DNA from 2 places in the Sphingopyxis sp. DBS4 genome. Region 1 is predicted to be linked to the other one. Evidence: riboswitches for the same ligand, from Rfam matches in the RefSeq annotation. Region 1 holds a riboswitch; the other holds the start of a gene.
The links. Region 1 has a riboswitch for glycine ahead of NP825_RS03985 (L-serine ammonia-lyase). Riboswitches for the same ligand answer to the same signal wherever they lie in the genome.

Region 1 (7,779 bases):
GGCGAACTGACCCTCGTCGCCGACGCCAAGGGGCTCGCCGCGATCCTCTGGGAGAAGGACCGGCCGGGCCGCGTCCAGCTGGGGCCGCTGACCGAGGATGCCGAGCATCCGGTGCTCGTCGAAACCGAACGCCAGCTCGGCGAATATTTTGCCGGCAAGCGCCGGACGTTCGACGTGCCGCTCTCCTTTTCGGGAAGCGATTTTCAGAAACGCGTGTGGAGCGCGCTGCTCACCATCCCGTTCGGCGAGACGCGCAGCTATGGCGAGATCGCGCAGCAGGTCGGCAGGCCGACCGCCTCGCGCGCGGTCGGCGCCGCCAACGGCCGCAATCCCATTTCGATCATTGCGCCCTGCCACCGCGTCGTCGGATCGACGGGCAAGCTGACCGGCTTCGCCGGCGGGCTCGACGCGAAGAAATATCTGCTCGAACTTGAGCAATAGGCCGCGCGCGACTGCTTATTGCGGCCAGCGATCGGTGTCGCGATCGGGATGCTGGTGGTTGCTCGCCCTGATCGCCCCGACATAGGCGGCCATCGTCTCTTCGGTCGTGCCTTCAGCCTTCAGCGGCAGATCCTCGAAAACGGGGAGCCGGGCTTCGAGGCCGAACTGGACCTTGGGCTGAAACCGCTCGGGCTCGTCGAACGATCCGGTCGTGAGGTTGATATGCCTGCTCTCGTGATAGTCGTAGGTGAGCGGCGTTCCGCAGTCGCGGCAGAAACCGCGCGCGGCCTTGTCCGAACTGGCAAAGGTTGCCGGCTGCCCGCGTGTCCAGGCGATCGCATCGCGCGGGACGCCGATCAGCGCGATGAAAAAATTGCCCGCTGCCTTCTGGCACATGCGGCAATGGCAGATATGCGATGTGTCGAGCACCGCTGTGATGTGCCAGCGCACCGCGCCGCACTGGCAGCCGCCCGAGGCTTCGGTTTCGATCCTGTCCATGACTGCGACTCGCTTGTCGATTTCGCCGGGAAGACAGGATAGGACAATGGGCGTTGCGCCGTCGAGCCGCTCGGCCGTCCGGAGGGTCATATGGTTCAGGAAGAAGGACCGGCGAGTATCGCCGCGCGATTTGCGGACGCATGGAACCGGCACGACATGGCGGCGTTCGCCGCGCTGTTCCATGTGGACGCGAGCTTCGTGAATCGCTTCGGCACCTACTGGCGCGGGGTGGAACAGATCGTCGCGGGCCATGCCCCGATCCACGAGACGATCTACAGCGATTCGACGCTGACCAACGAGGTCGCCGACGTCGATCCGATTTCGGACGATGCCGCGATCCTGCACATATGGTCGCGGCTGAGCGCGGGCGCGGCGCATCCGGTGGGGCCGCATCGGGTCGACACGATGATTCTTGCGGTCGTGACCCGGCGCGATGGCGCATGGAAAATCCAGGCGCTCGAGAATGTGACGCTGGTCAATCCGCGGACGGGTGAGCCGATATTGCGCGATTGAGCCGCCGTTCGCTCTGCCGGCGTCTGCTCAGCTCTGCGGCGCTCCGAAATAGACGAAGCTCATCTTGTTGCCTTCGGGGTCGCGGGCATAGGCGCCATAGAAGTCCGGCCCATAAAGTGGGCGCGGACCGGGGTCGCCGTCGTTGGTGCCACCACAGGCCAGCGCAGCGGCATGGGCCGCGTCCACCGCCGCTTGGCTTTCGCATAGAAAACCGGGCATGATTCCGTTGCCGGGAGCCGCCGCCAATCCGTCGTTCGGCTTGCCGATCCAGACGCGCTGTTCGCTCGGCATCGCATAGCAGCAAGCCTGGTCGCCATAGTCGACCTCCAGCCGGCCGCCGAGATGCGGCATGACCGCATCATAATAGCGCCGCGACCGCGCCATGTCGTTGGTGCCGATGGTGATATAGGCGATGGACATGGATCACTCCCACTCAATAATTCAGCGCGCTGTAACGCATTGGAAATGCGACAGAAAAATATTTAGTCTGAAATGACCGAGTAGCAGTCCGTCAAAAAATCTATGCTTATGAAAAATAAGGAGAAATTTCGCGATTCGGCCAAATCCCTATTTCGAGATATATTGGTTTGCCCGAAAACTGGGCGGAACTCTGCAATCAGGCACAAATTTGCGTGAATTTGCAACGGTTTCTTCTGCGGCGGCGCCCGTTTCCATTGATATTCGCCGTGCTTCGGGGGAGGCGCCTTTGGGTAGACATTGGGTCTCGACCGGACGAATCAGCGCTTTGAGAATTTGTTGTACGGGCCGCGAGTGAGCCAAGCGGCCACACCCGAAAGCGGTCAATCGGTTGAGACCGGACCACGACCTCTTCACGGCGCGCTACAGTCTATGGGATTCCGCAAAGATGCCGTTGCACCAGGGGGGTTTTCACTAACAATGGTGTGCCCGCCTTCGCGGGCAGACCACTCCCATGCACCTCGGTGATGTCTGCTATCGGATGAAACAGAGCGTTGACACAATGATCGCCGCGCGCGATGGTCGATCCGCCGATGTGGGAGAGACCGGATATTTCCGGCGCCGAAGGAGCAACCGCCCCGGAAACTCTCAGGCAGAAGGACCATGCGGCAATGGAATTCTGGAAAGTGACGCTTAGTGCGTCCGCCGACGGGATAGCGATCTCAGGCAAGCAGACAGAAGGGGCGCTGATGTCCGGCGAATGCCGGCAGGAGAGGCGCCGGTGTCCGCACAGATTCATACGACGAATGTCGCGTTCAGCATCTTTGATCTGTTCACGATCGGGATCGGGCCGTCGAGTTCCCACACGGTGGGACCTATGCGCGCAGCCGCGCAATTCGCCCGGCTCGCGATGGGCAAAGGCCACCCTGCGCGCGTCTCTTGCGAGCTGTTCGGCTCGCTTGCGCTGACCGGCAAGGGGCATGCGACGGACAGGGCAATCCTGCTTGGATTGTCCGGCCGGCTTCCGGAAGAAATCGATCCAGATCGGGTCGAAGAGATCGTTGCGGCGATAAGGGAGTGCCATTCACTTCGGCTCGCTGACTGTTGCCCGGTCGCATTCAACGAAACAGCGGACCTCATTTTCCGGCGCGGAGAATTTCTGCCCGGACATGCGAATGCGATGCGGTTCACGGCCCGTTATGCCTTCGGTGAGGAATTGACCCGCACCTTTTTCTCGGTCGGCGGTGGCGCGATACGCTGTGAGGGCGAGGCGGAGGCACGGTCGAACGTCGCCCTTCCTTACCCGTTCGGCTCGGCGGAGGAGCTGCTCGCAATCGGCCGGACCCACGGGCTTGCGATAGCCGACATCGTCCTCGCCAACGAGGAGGCGTGGCGCGCGCCGGTCGAGACGATTGCCTTCATCGATGCTGTGCGCGACGCCATGTTCGCCTGCATCGAGCGCGGGTGCCGCGGCGAGGGCGTATTGCCCGGCGGCCTCAACGTTCCGCGCCGCGCGCGGTCGCTGCACCATGCGCTGCTGGCCAAGGCCCCCTCGAACGACCCCACCAAGATCTTCGAATGGGTCAGTCTGTTCGCACTGAGCGTGAACGAGGAAAATGCCGCGGGCGGCCGCGTGGTAACTGCCCCGACCAATGGCGCGGCGGGCGTGCTGCCGGCGGTCCTCAAATATTATGAATCCTTCACCCCGGGCGCTTCGCGCGAGGGAAGCCGCATCCTGCTCGCGACCGCCGCCGCCATCGGATTCCTCTACAAGATGCGCGCGTCGATCTCGGCTGCGGAAATGGGCTGTCAGGGCGAAGTGGGCGTCGCGTGCTCGATGGCGGCCGCAGGCCTCGTCGCCGCGCTCGGCGGCACCAATGAGCAGATTGAAAATGCCGCCGAAATCGGGATGGAGCATAATCTCGGACTGACCTGCGACCCGATCGGCGGGCTCGTTCAGATTCCCTGTATCGAACGCAACACAATGGGGGCGGTCAAGGCGATAAATGCCGCGTGCCTCGCGCTTCAGGGCGACGGCCGGCACGTCGTCCCGCTCGATGCAGTCATCGAGACGATGCGCCAGACCGGCGAGGATATGCGCTCGAAATATAAGGAAACGAGTCTTGGCGGTCTGGCCGTCAACGTCGTCGAATGCTGACGGGCTGGTAACATTCCCCGCCGGGTGCGGGCGCTGAGCGCCAAATGCGTGGCGAGGTGAAGAATATCATCGAAGCTTCAGCGTGTCAGGGCAATTCGACGGACAGGCCACCACCGGGGCCGCACGATCAAGGCCGCCAATTCTTGGCAGCCGCTCCGAATCCATCGACGCGAACAATGGTCTGCGTCGATGGAAGGAGGGCCGGACCTCAGAATGACTGGTTGAGACGCATGAAGAAGGTGCGCCCGGTCAGATTATACTGATTCCCGGCGACCGATCCGATCCGATAGGTATAGGCATCGGGGCCGATCACCGGCGGCTTCCGGTCGAAGATGTTGCTGACCCCGGCGAGCAATGTCGTCTTGTCGAGAATCTGCCAGCGAACCGAGGTGTAGGCCGTCACATAGGCGGCGACCGACAGCTTTTCGCGAACCTCGGCGAAATCGTTCGAATTGCCGTAGACATTCCGGCCGGCATAGGCGCCATAGAAGCGGAAATGATCCGTGCCGGGAATGAAGGCGCCCTGTTCCTCCCAATAGCGGGTGTCGTCGACGCGGCCGACATAATTGGCGCCGACGAACCAGGTCAGCTTTTTGTAGTCGAGATGCGCTTCGGCATAGCCGGTGAGCTTGGGAAAGCCCGACAGCCCGTTGCGGTCGAGCTCGGGGCTGAGCGCGTCGCGCGTGATCGAATTTTCGAGGGCGCGCGTACCCCGGATCTCGAACCCGAGATTGGCGTCCGTCCCAAGTGGGAAGCCGAACTGGAGCGCGAAATCGATGCCCCGGGCGCGCTGCTGCGACAGGTTGATGTAGCGATCGTCGACTTGAGAGATGGCTCGCGTCACGGGATCGCGGGTGATCAGGCTGCAGAAGCTGTCACGCTGCGCGCCGGTCAGATTATAGCAGCTGTTGACGATATTGCTGACGCCGAAGGTGTCGACTTCGTTCTTCACCTTGATGTCGTAATAATCGACCGCGAGCTGGAGGTTCGCGAAGCCCGGACGAATGACCACGCCGGCGTTGAAGTTGGTCGAGGTTTCCGCCTTCAGCCGGCCCTTGCCGCCGCCGCTGACCCCGAGGATGCCGTCGTTGATCGGCGAGAAATCGGGCGCGAAGCCCTCTGCCTGGCAATTCTGGACGACGGCGTCGCTCGCGCCGTCGCCGTAGCGCTGGCAGGGGTCGAAATAGCCGAAGAAGGAGGTCTGGTCGGCCAGGTTGAGCTCATAGATCGTCGGGGCGCGGAACGAGGTGCCGTAGGAGGCCCGCAACGCGATGGCGGGCGAGATTTCCCAGGCGCCGGCGATGCGGTAGGTCGCGTTCGATCCATAGGATTTGTAGTCGGTGTAGCGCCCCGACGCGGTCAGCCGCAGGCTGTGGAAGAAGGGTTTGTCGGCGACGATCGGAACGCCGATTTCGCCATAGACCTCGCGCACCGTGTCCGAACCCGCGGTGCGCCCCGCGGTCGAGAAGGCGAAATAATTGTGGTTGCGGGCGTTGTAGCCCGGCGTGTCGTCGAGGTCGTCGGTGCGGATGGCGAAGCCGAACACGCCCGCGACCTCGCCGGCCGGAAGCGTGAACAGCGGCCCTGACAGGCTGCCCTCGATGGCGAACTGGTCGTATTTGGTATGGCCTTCCTCATAGCCTTCGAGGAAATTGCGTTCGGTGTCGGTCCAGTCCTGGTCGACGAGGAAGCGTTTGGTCAGCCAGGGGATCGAGACGCATTCGGTCGGACCCGAAATGGTGATCAGGCTGGGGTCGCAAGCGATGCCGGGCGCCGTCGCGGCGTTGAGCCGGTCCTGATAATAGAAGGTCTGGCCATAGGTGCCGCGCGACAGGCCGAAGCGGGCGCTGATGTCGTAATTCCAGTTGCGCAGCACTCCCCCGCCGAACTTGCCGCGCAGCCCGACGGTCGACTGGAAGAAATCGACCTTCTGCTCGGCGCGGAACGGCCGGACGATCTGCGGGCCGACGTCGCCCGACGAATTGCCGCCGCTCGCGATGATCAGCGCCTCCCCGACCGTGTTGTTCGGGTTGGTCGCCGACAGGAAGGGGTAGAGGAAATACCAGCCGTTCGATTGCGAATGGCGGTTCGAATAGAGCGCGCTGAAATAGAGCTCCGAATTGTCGCCGACGTTCACGCCCGCCGAAACATAGGCGTTGATGCGGCGATAGGGCGAGATGGAGTCGGCCTCGTCATAGGCGCGGCTGGTGTTGGGCGAATAGGGATAGGTGTCGGGAAAGCCGCCGCGGTTGGCGCGGACCCAGTCGAGCAGCGGCGCAAGGGCCGGATTGGTGGGATCCTGCAGCCCGAGCGCGGCGGGGGGATAGGGGCCGTTCGCCTGCGTCGGATCATAGACGAAGGCGCCGCCGTACCAATATTGATCGAAGAAGATGCCGTTCGGATTGTGGTTGATGCAGCGGAAGTTGCCCGAAGTGTCGCGGGCGTCGACGCGCTCGCCGCTCGTCGGATCGTAGACGAAATCCTGCCGGCACGCGGTCTGGGGCCGATCCTTGAGATCGAGCTCGAACTGCTGATCATATTCGAGCGCCGCGGTCACGTAGAAATTGTCGTAATTGCGGCCCCAGAAGGCGTTCGCCTGGACATAGCGCCCGCCGTGCTTTTCGGGGAGGCGGGCGAAGCCGCCGAGTTCGAGCCCGTCGCCGCCCTTGCGAGTGATGACGTTGATCACCCCGGCGATCGCATCAGAGCCATAGACCGAGGAAGCGCCGGTGGTCAGAACCTCGATCCGGTCGAGCGCGACCGAGGGGATGACGTTGAAATCGACCGGCGCGACCTGGCTTCCGGTTCCCGACGGGGCGATCCGCTGGCCGTTGAGCAGGGTCAGCGTCCGCGTCGCGCTCATGTTGCGCAGGCTGATCGTATTGACGTTGGCGCCGCCCAGCACAACCGATCCGCCGGCTCCGGTCGCCGAAAGCTGGTTGTTGATCTGCTGCGTGCCTGCCGCGGCGGTGGCATGCGCGACGATCTCCGCCGCGGTCGCATTGCCGAGCACGGCGCCCCGGTCCGCCTTGAGCACCTGCACCGGCGCGGTGGTCGAGAATTCCGACGGCAGGCGCGAGCCGGTGACGACGATGTCGCTTTCCGCCTCCTTGCTACCGGTATCGGGCGCGCTGTCGGCCGACCGGACCTCTGCGGCGTCGCCGTCGCGGGTGTCCGCATCGGCGGTTTGAGCCTGCGCCGCGGCCGAATGGGCGAGCGCCGCGATCAAAACCGCCGACGACACGCCATGAAAATTGAATCGCATGTTGATCCCTCCTCCCTGATCGGACCTTGCAGATTGGCTTCCGTTTGCGGACTGGCCCCCTAATGTCCGGTTTATGCAATGAGCTTGCTGATTTTCCCCGATACCGACACCTAGCATTCATCGGCCTTGCCGATCCCACCAAATTTCGGTGCCAAATTGGCTTGTGGAATGAAATATCGTCGTGATACGATATTATTATGGAAAATATGGAAACACTTGAGCTTGATCGGTTAGATTATCGAATCATGCATATCCTGGCGTCGGACGCGCGGTCGAGCGATGTCGCGATCGGCGAGGCGGTGGGGCTTTCGAGCAACGCCGCGGCGCGGCGGCGCCGGCTGCTCGAAGGCCATGGCGTGATCGAGCGATATACGGCGCAGTTCGATCTCGACCGGCTGGGTTTCGGCATCCTCGTCCTGGTGCAGATGGAGCTGGTGTCGCAGTCCGACGACGCGCTCGATCGCTTCGAAGCGGCGATCCAGAAATG
Region 2 (7,779 bases), 1.9 Mb from region 1:
CGTCGCGGGCAAGCGGCGGCAAGGATCGCGCAATCGTCCCGCTCGCGCATCGCGGCCAGCATCGAAAAGACGTCGTCAGCCGCGAAATCGATATCGGCGTCGACGAACAGTAGATGGGTGGAATCGCTGGCGCGGAAGATCGCCGCCAGCAGATCGCGCGCGCGCGTGATCGACGGCTGGTAAAGAATGAACTCGAAGCGCACCGCGACGCCCGCCGCCTGCGCCTTCAACGCGAGGTCGAGCGCCGCGCGGACATAGCTACCCTGCGCCCCGTCATAGATGGGCGTCGCCACCATCAGGCGGCAATCGGCGAGGGCGGCGGATGCGCTCACATCATCTCCCCCCTCCCGCAGGCGGGAGGGGCCGGGGGTGGGCATGGCGGCGAGAGCAGGCTTGCCCAAAGCCCACCCCCGACCCCTCCCGCCTGCGGGAGGGGAGGACAAGTCAAAGATCGGCGATGAAGGCCTTGTAGGCTTCGGCGTTCATCAGACCGTCGAGCTGGCTCTTGTCGGTCAGCGTCATGCGGAAGAACCAGCCTTCGCCCTCCGGGTCGCTGTTGACGAGCGCCGGATCCTCTTCGAGCTGGCCGTTGCCTTCGGTCACCACGCCGTCGACCGGCGCATAGACGTCGCTCGCGGCCTTGACCGATTCGACGACCGCGGCGTCACCGCCCGCAGCCAGTTCGGCGCCGGTGTCGGGAACCTCGACGAACACGATGTCGCCGAGCTGGCTCTGCGCGAAGTCGGTGATGCCGACCGTCGCGATGTCGCCGTCGACATCGACCCATTCATGCTCTTCGGTATAATAACGCGGCATCGGTCAGCCTCCCTGTTTGCGGACATAATTATGGGGAACGAAGGGCATGGCGGCGACGGTGCAAGGCACGCGCTTGCCGCGAACTTCGGCGGCGATGGCGGTGCCGGGCACCGCGTGATCGCGCGGCACATAACCCATGGCGATCGGCGCGCCGACGCTGGGGGCAAAGCCGCCCGAAGTCACGACGCCGATCTCTGTGTTGCCGTCGAACAGCTTCGCGCCTTCACGCACCGGCAGCTTGCCATCGACGAGCAGGCCCACGCGCTTGCGCGGCGGACCGTCGGCAAGATGGCCGAGAATGCGCGCGGCGCCGGGGAAATTCGCTTCCTCGCGGCGGCGCTTGCCGATCGCAAAACCAAGGTCGCCCTCGATCGGATCGGTGTCTTCGCTGAGATCGTGGCCGTAGAGGGGAAGTCCCGCTTCGAGCCGCAAGCTATCGCGCGCACCGAGCCCGATCGGTTTCACCTCATCCATCGCGCACAGCGCGTCGGCAAAAGCCGCGAGCGCTTCGTTCGGAAGCGAGATTTCGAAACCGTCCTCGCCGGTATAGCCCGAGCGGCTGAGCGCGATCGCATGGCCGTTCCAGGTCGCCTGCGCAGCCTGCATGAAGACAAGGCCGGCGCTTTCGGGAACGAGACGCGCGAGCGCTTCGGCCGCCTTCGGCCCCTGCAGCGCGAGCAGACCGTAATCCTCGTTGTGGTTGAGCGTAACATCATCGGGAAGATGCTCGCGAAGATGCGCAATGTCGTCCCATTTGACCGCGCCATTGACGACGATGCCGAGCTGGTCGCCTTCGTTGGTGATCATCAGGTCGTCGAGTATGCCGCCATCTTCGCCGAGCAGCAGCGAATAGCGCATCCGACCGGGCTTGAGCGCCGCGATGTCGCCGGGGACGAGCGCTTCAAGCGCTTCCACGGCGCCTTCGCCTTCAAGACTGAGCTGCCCCATATGGCTGACGTCGAACAGACCCGCATTCTCGCGCGTCCACTGATGTTCGGCCATGATGCCTTCATATTGGATCGGCATCCAATAGCCGGCGAATTCGACCATCCGGCCGCCCTTCGCGCGGTGCCAGGCGTCGAGCGGCAGCGTTGCGGTGGGAACCGCTTCCTCGCCCGTAAAGTCCGTTTCGGTCATGTCAGTCTCCCGCGGTTGACATGGCGAGGCGCGGCCCGATGCCGTCCTGTCGCCATGCCCCCTCTGTCACGGGAACCTGAGAGTTTTCCCCTGCGAGAACGCAGGGTTACCCCTTCGGTGGTCCCGACGACCTTCGCCGGAACGCTTTCCAGAGTGTCCGTTCCAGCCTGCGCGGTCCGTTGACCTGAGAGTTTCCGGGGCGGTTGCTCCTTCGGTGGCGGTGCAGGTCGCCCTGCCCCGCGCTCTCCCGCGCGGCCGGCCGAATCTCCGCAAGGAGACCCGACAGACGCCCGAGCCTTGGCGTCGCCTTTTTGCGGAGTCAATCGGCGAGCGCGCGGATCGCGTCGTTTTCGTGGATATAGACGCCGGACGCCCGCTCGCCGGTCAGGGTGACGATCGCCTGTGCGACCCTTTCTGCCGGAATCGAGCGATAGCGACGCAGCGATCCATGGAGCAGCGCATCGGTCAGCGGCGCCGCGACCATCGCAATCCCCTCGCCCAGCCGCGGCGGCCCCTGACGCTCGCCGGTCAGCAGGCCGGGGCGAAGCAAATCGAGCCGGTCGAACGCCAGCGCGCGAAGATCATCCTCGACCTCGCCCTTGGTCCGCAGATAGAAATTGGAGGCTTGCGACGACGCCCCGACGCTGCTGACCGCGATCATATGCCGCGCGCCCGCCTCCTTCGCGGCTCGCGCGCAAGCGAGGGCCAGATCATGATCGACCGCCCGAAAGGCTGCCTGCGACCCCGCCTGCCGGATCGTGGTGCCGAGACAGGAGATGAGGGTCGCAGGTCGCCGGCCGGCGATGATCGCGGGCCATTGCTCGCTGGGCGCAACGTCCATCTCCGGCTGCGAATATTGATAATCGGGCGCGCGGCGGACGAGGATCGTCGCCGCGACCGACCGCGCCACGATGCCGCCGACGAGGCCGGTTGCGCCAAGCAGCAAGATGTCGGGTGACGCCATGGGGCGATCCTAAGCTGCGCCGGGTCGGGTTGGCAACGTGGGCCTGTGGTTATTTTCGCACCGTCGATCAAGCGTGCGCCAACGCCTCCGGCACCGCCCCGCGCCCAAATATCTCCGCGAAGCGATCGATCGCGAAGCGGTCGGTCATGCCGGCGATATAATCACCGATATGGCGTACCGTCGCGCCCTCCCCTGCGGGAAGGCGCGAGGCCCAGTCCTCGCCCATCAGGCGCGGGTCGGCGGCGTAGACGTCGAACAGGCGCGACACGACCTCCTTCGCCCCCGCCGCCGCCTCGATCTGCGAGGGATGGTGGTAGAGGTTCGCATACATGAAGCGCTTGAGGTCGCGCTCCGCCCTCGCGAGTTCGTCCGAGAAATCGCCGAGCGTGCCGCCCGCCGCGCGAACTTCGCCGACGCTCGCGACACCGGCGGCGGCGACGTTCGCTTCGGTCGCGGCGATCACGTCGTTGACCATGACGCCGATCTGGTCGCGCACCAGTTCGCGCAGCAAGCGGTCGCGCGGCGCGCCGGGAAAGCGGCCCTCGACCGCGCGGTAATTGGCGGCGACGAACGGCTGGCCCATCAACTGGTCGAGCGTCAGCAATCCCGCGCGCAGCCCATCGTCGATGTCGTGATTGTCATAGGCGATGTCGTCGGCGACCGCCGCGATCTGCGCCTCAAGGCTGGCGTGGCTCACAAGGTCGAGCGGAAATTCGCCGTCGATCTCGGCCAGCGCCCAGCCGGGGCGGCGCACCGGGCCGTTGTGCTTGGCGAGCCCCTCCAGCGTCTCCCAGCTGAGGTTCAGCCCGTCGAAGCGCGGATAGGGACATTCGAGCCGCGCCAATGTCCGCAGCGTATGGCCGTTATGATCGAAGCCGCCGTGATCAAACATCGCGGCCTTCAGCGCGTCCTCGCCGGCATGGCCGAAAGGTGGGTGGCCGATGTCATGCGCGAGGCACAGTGCCTCGGTCAGATCCTCGTTGAGGCCGAGCGCGCGGGCAATGCCGCGACCGATCTGCGCGACCTCGATGCTGTGAGTCAGGCGGACGCGGTAATGGTCGCCGTCGGGCGCGACGAAGACCTGCGTCTTGTGGCGCAGGCGGCGAAAGGCGATCGAGTGGATGATGCGGTCGCGGTCGCGCTGAAAGGCGTCGCGCGGGCCGCGCACGACGCGGCCGGGTTCCTCGTGGCGGCGGCCGCGGCTCTGCGCCGGATTGCTGGCGCAGGCGGCGACGCTCATTTGACCGGGTCGACGCTCTGGCCGGCGTCGCTGTTGAACAGGAATCCGTCGCCGCCCGCCTTCTTGTAGTCGCCGAGCCAGTCCTGCGCCGCCGCGCGATCCTTGAACGGCCCGACGAGCAGGCGCCGCGTCTTGCCCCATTCGGTCGTCGCGGCCGATTTGCCCTTGAACAGCGCGGGGTTCTTCTTCGCGAACTTGCCATAGTCGAACGCCAGCGCCTTGGCATTGGCGCCGGTCGCGATCTGCACCCAGATGCGCGCGGGATTCGCTTTCTTTTCGGCCGCTTCGGCCTTGGCTTTCGCGTCGGCTTCGGCCTTCGCCTTGGCGGCCGCCTCTTCCTTCTCGCGCTTCGCCTCTTCGGCGGCGTCGGCGCGCTTCTTGTCCTCGCGCAGCTTGGCGAGCGTATCGGCACCGATCGCATTGTCGGGCCGCGCCAGTTCCTCGGGCGGAATCTCGATCGAGCTGGCGATAGCGGCGAGCGAGGCCAGCGGCGCCTCGGGCGTCACCGCGCTTCCCGCCGGGGCGATCGAAGGCGGCGGCGTCATGGGAACCGCCGCCGGAGCCGGCGCGGGGCGTCCGACATCGGCGATCGAAAAGCCGGGACCGACGGGCGTGGACGACTGCACGGGATTGGTGCCGATCGGGGCAACGGGCGCAGCCGTGGAGGGAGCAGGCGCAGACGAAGCCGGCGCCGACGAAACGGGGGCAGGCGGCGTGGCGATAGCCACTTCCGTCCTTGCGGGAACCGGCGCCGGACTGCCGGCGGCGGAGGGAGCGGGACTATGCGCGGCGGGGGGCTGCGACGCGGGCGGAGCTGCCGCTGGGACGGGTACCGCGGATGCTGCCGGTCGCGGCGCCGGCGAAACGACCGGCACGGGTTTCGGCGCCGGTTTCGAAGCGGGTTTCGGCATGGCCGATGCTGGCGGCTTACTTCGTTCCGCCCTTTTGCCGGTTGTGACTGCGGGCGGAGGCGTCGGAGCCGGCGTCGCGGCGGCGACCTGCACCGGCTTGCGGCGCGGGCCGAGCTCGCCGCTCGGGAAGCGACCGAAATGCGCGGCGGCGGCTTGCTGCGCCGGGTTGAGCCGGTCCATCTGCGTCAGATAGGGCAGGATATTCTGCGCGAGCGCCGGCGGCATCGTCGCATTGACGATCTCGGTCGCCTCGGCATCGCGGCCGTTCATCGCCAGGATCATCGCGCGCAGCCGCCATGCCGCACGATCCTGCGCGCGAAGCTGCGGGGTCAGCAACTGCACAGCGCGGTCAGGCTCGCCGCTGATCCCGAGCGAGAGCGCATAACGGCGCGTCACCTCGTCATTGGGGGCGATCGACAGCGCGAGCTGATAGTCGCGCTGCGCCGCATCCTGCTGTCCCAGCAGGTCGCGCGCGAGCCCGCGGTCGGCAAGGAACAGGCGTTCGGGCGCGCCGAGAAGCTGCGCTTCGCCGAAATAGTCGAGCGCGCGCGTCGGGCTTTCCATGTGGACCATCGCCGAGCCGAGCGCCGCCTTGACCGCGCCATCGCGCGGGCTCGCCTGCTCGGCGCGGGTCAGGAAGCCGACCGCCGCACGATAATCCTCGAGCTCGTTCGAAGCGCGCCCGGCATCGAGCAGCGCCGCGGCGTCATTGCTGTTCGTCGCCAGCCGCCCGAGCGCCGACGACAGCAGCGTTCGCGCCGCGGTGCGCTTGTCCATCGCCGCTTTCGTCGCCGCGTCGGGCGTCGCTGCCTGAAAGGCAAGCGCAGGCGTGGCGATCGCGCTCGTCAGCAGCAGCGCGCCCGCCACCGCGGCCAAGCGCCGGGCCCGTCCGGGTCCGGCGGCCCAACCCTGTCGCCGCATCGCTTTCCATGGCCGCAAGGGCAAGTCAGATCATCCCGATTTCAGGCCCGCCTTGCCCGGAGCAACGGCCGCTTACTGCCCTGTTACTGGTTGTTCTGCCGTCCGAGGAAGCGCGGGATATCGACCCCGTCCTCCTTGCCCTCTTCGCGGTCGGCGGTCGAACCGCGCGACAGGCGCGACATGCGCTCGAACAGCGTTCCGCCACCGAGCGAGCGCGCAGGCGCATCCTCGGCAGGCGCAGCGTGCGGGGCTGCTTCGGCAGCCGGGGCGGCAGGCTGATAGCCGGTCGGAGCCTCGGGCTCGCTGAGCACCAACTCGTCAGCGGTATCGTCGTAGCGCGCCGCGACCTGCGAGAGCTCCATCGGCTCTTCCTCGGCAACGGCTTCGGCGGGCGCTGCGGCCTGCGGCGCGTCGCCGAGCGAGAAGCCGGGGGCCGGGTCATTGTCGGTTTCGACAGGAGCCTCGACCGGCGTTTCGGGCGCGGCCGCCTCGACAGGCTCCTCAGCGACCGGAGCCGGTGCGACGGTGCGCGCGGGCTGGAACGAGAAGCTGCGCGTCGCGGGCGCAGCCTGCGCCGACGTGTCGCCGGTGCTGTCGATGCCGGTCGCGACGACCGACACGCGAATCTTGCCGTCGAGATTGTCGTTGAAGGCGCTGCCCCAGATGATGTTCGCGTCGGGATCGACCAGCTCGCGGATATGGTTCGCGGCCTCGTCGACTTCCATCAGGCGCATGTCCTCGCCGCCGGTGATCGAGATGATGACGCCCTTCGCGCCCGCCATCGACACGCCGTCGAGCAGCGGGTTGGCGATCGCCTTCTGCGCCGCTTCGAGCGCGCGGCCGTCACCTTCGGCTTCGCCGGTGCCCATCATCGCCTTACCCATTTCGCGCATCACGCTGCGCACGTCGGCGAAGTCGAGGTTGATGAGGCCGGGCATGACCATCAGGTCGGTGATGCCGCGGACGCCCTGCTGAAGCACTTCGTCGGCCATGGTGAACGCTTCCTTGAAGGTCGTGTTCGGGTTGGCGACGAGGAAGAGATTCTGGTTGGGAATGACGATCAGCGTGTCGACATGGTCCTGAAGCTCGGCAATGCCCGAGTCCGCCGACCGCATCCGGCGCTGCCCCTCGAAGGTGAAGGGCTTGGTCACCACGCCGACGGTCAGGATGCCGCGGTCGCGCGCCGCCTTGGCGATCACCGGCGCCGCGCCGGTGCCGGTGCCGCCGCCCATGCCCGCCGCGACGAAGCACATATGCGCGCCGTTCAACGCTTCCTCGACCTGCGCGATGCTTTCCTCGGCCGCCGCGCGTCCGACCTCGGGCCGAGACCCCGCGCCCAGCCCCTGGGTGATCTGCGTCCCCAGCTGGATGCGCCGTTCGGCCGGCGAGGCGTTCAGCGCCTGCGCGTCGGTGTTCGCGACGATGAAATCGACGCCCTCGACGCGGGCGGCGATCATGTTGGCGATGGCATTGCCCCCGGCGCCGCCGACCCCGATCACCGCGATGCGCGGCTTCAGTTCATCGACCTGCGGCGGGCCAATATTGATGCTCATCCACTCATCTCCCTGTGCGGCGGACCTGCGCCGCGTCCCTCACCTTGCGACCCATCCGGACGTCAGTCCCACCGTCCGGAATTCTGTGACCGCATTGCACTATTGTGACGTGGGAATCACCCAAAAAATTAACCTTTCCCACGTCCGTCCCTCAAAAACTGCTTTTGAGAGCGGCCATCAATCGATTGATGATGCCCGCGTTCTTCGGCCGGTAGACATCCTGCGCCATCATCGGCA

Region 2: another riboswitch for glycine. It lies ahead of gcvT (glycine cleavage system aminomethyltransferase GcvT); the one in region 1 lies ahead of NP825_RS03985 (L-serine ammonia-lyase).

Annotation. Positions count from the first base shown of each region.
Region 1 is NZ_CP102384.1:867,116-874,894, forward strand. Features, by position in the region: gene NP825_RS03965 (methylated-DNA--[protein]-cysteine S-methyltransferase) at 1-441, shown strand, start outside; gene NP825_RS03970 (GFA family protein) at 457-939, opposite strand; gene NP825_RS03975 (SgcJ/EcaC family oxidoreductase) at 1,030-1,452, shown strand; gene NP825_RS03980 (VOC family protein) at 1,480-1,872, opposite strand; glycine riboswitch at 2,456-2,543, shown strand; glycine riboswitch at 2,547-2,609, shown strand; gene NP825_RS03985 (L-serine ammonia-lyase) at 2,630-4,027, shown strand; gene NP825_RS03990 (TonB-dependent siderophore receptor) at 4,236-7,292, opposite strand; gene NP825_RS03995 (Lrp/AsnC family transcriptional regulator) at 7,499-7,779, shown strand, end outside.
Region 2 is NZ_CP102384.1:2,764,055-2,771,833, forward strand. Features, by position in the region: gene NP825_RS13125 (glycosyltransferase) at 1-332, opposite strand, end outside; gene gcvH (glycine cleavage system protein GcvH) at 445-816, opposite strand; gene gcvT (glycine cleavage system aminomethyltransferase GcvT) at 820-1,953, opposite strand; glycine riboswitch at 2,007-2,115, opposite strand; glycine riboswitch at 2,116-2,213, opposite strand; gene NP825_RS13140 (NAD(P)H-binding protein) at 2,273-2,917, opposite strand; gene NP825_RS13145 (deoxyguanosinetriphosphate triphosphohydrolase) at 2,985-4,157, opposite strand; gene NP825_RS13150 (SPOR domain-containing protein) at 4,154-5,935, opposite strand; gene ftsZ (cell division protein FtsZ) at 6,073-7,542, opposite strand; gene ftsA (cell division protein FtsA) at 7,694-7,779, opposite strand, start outside.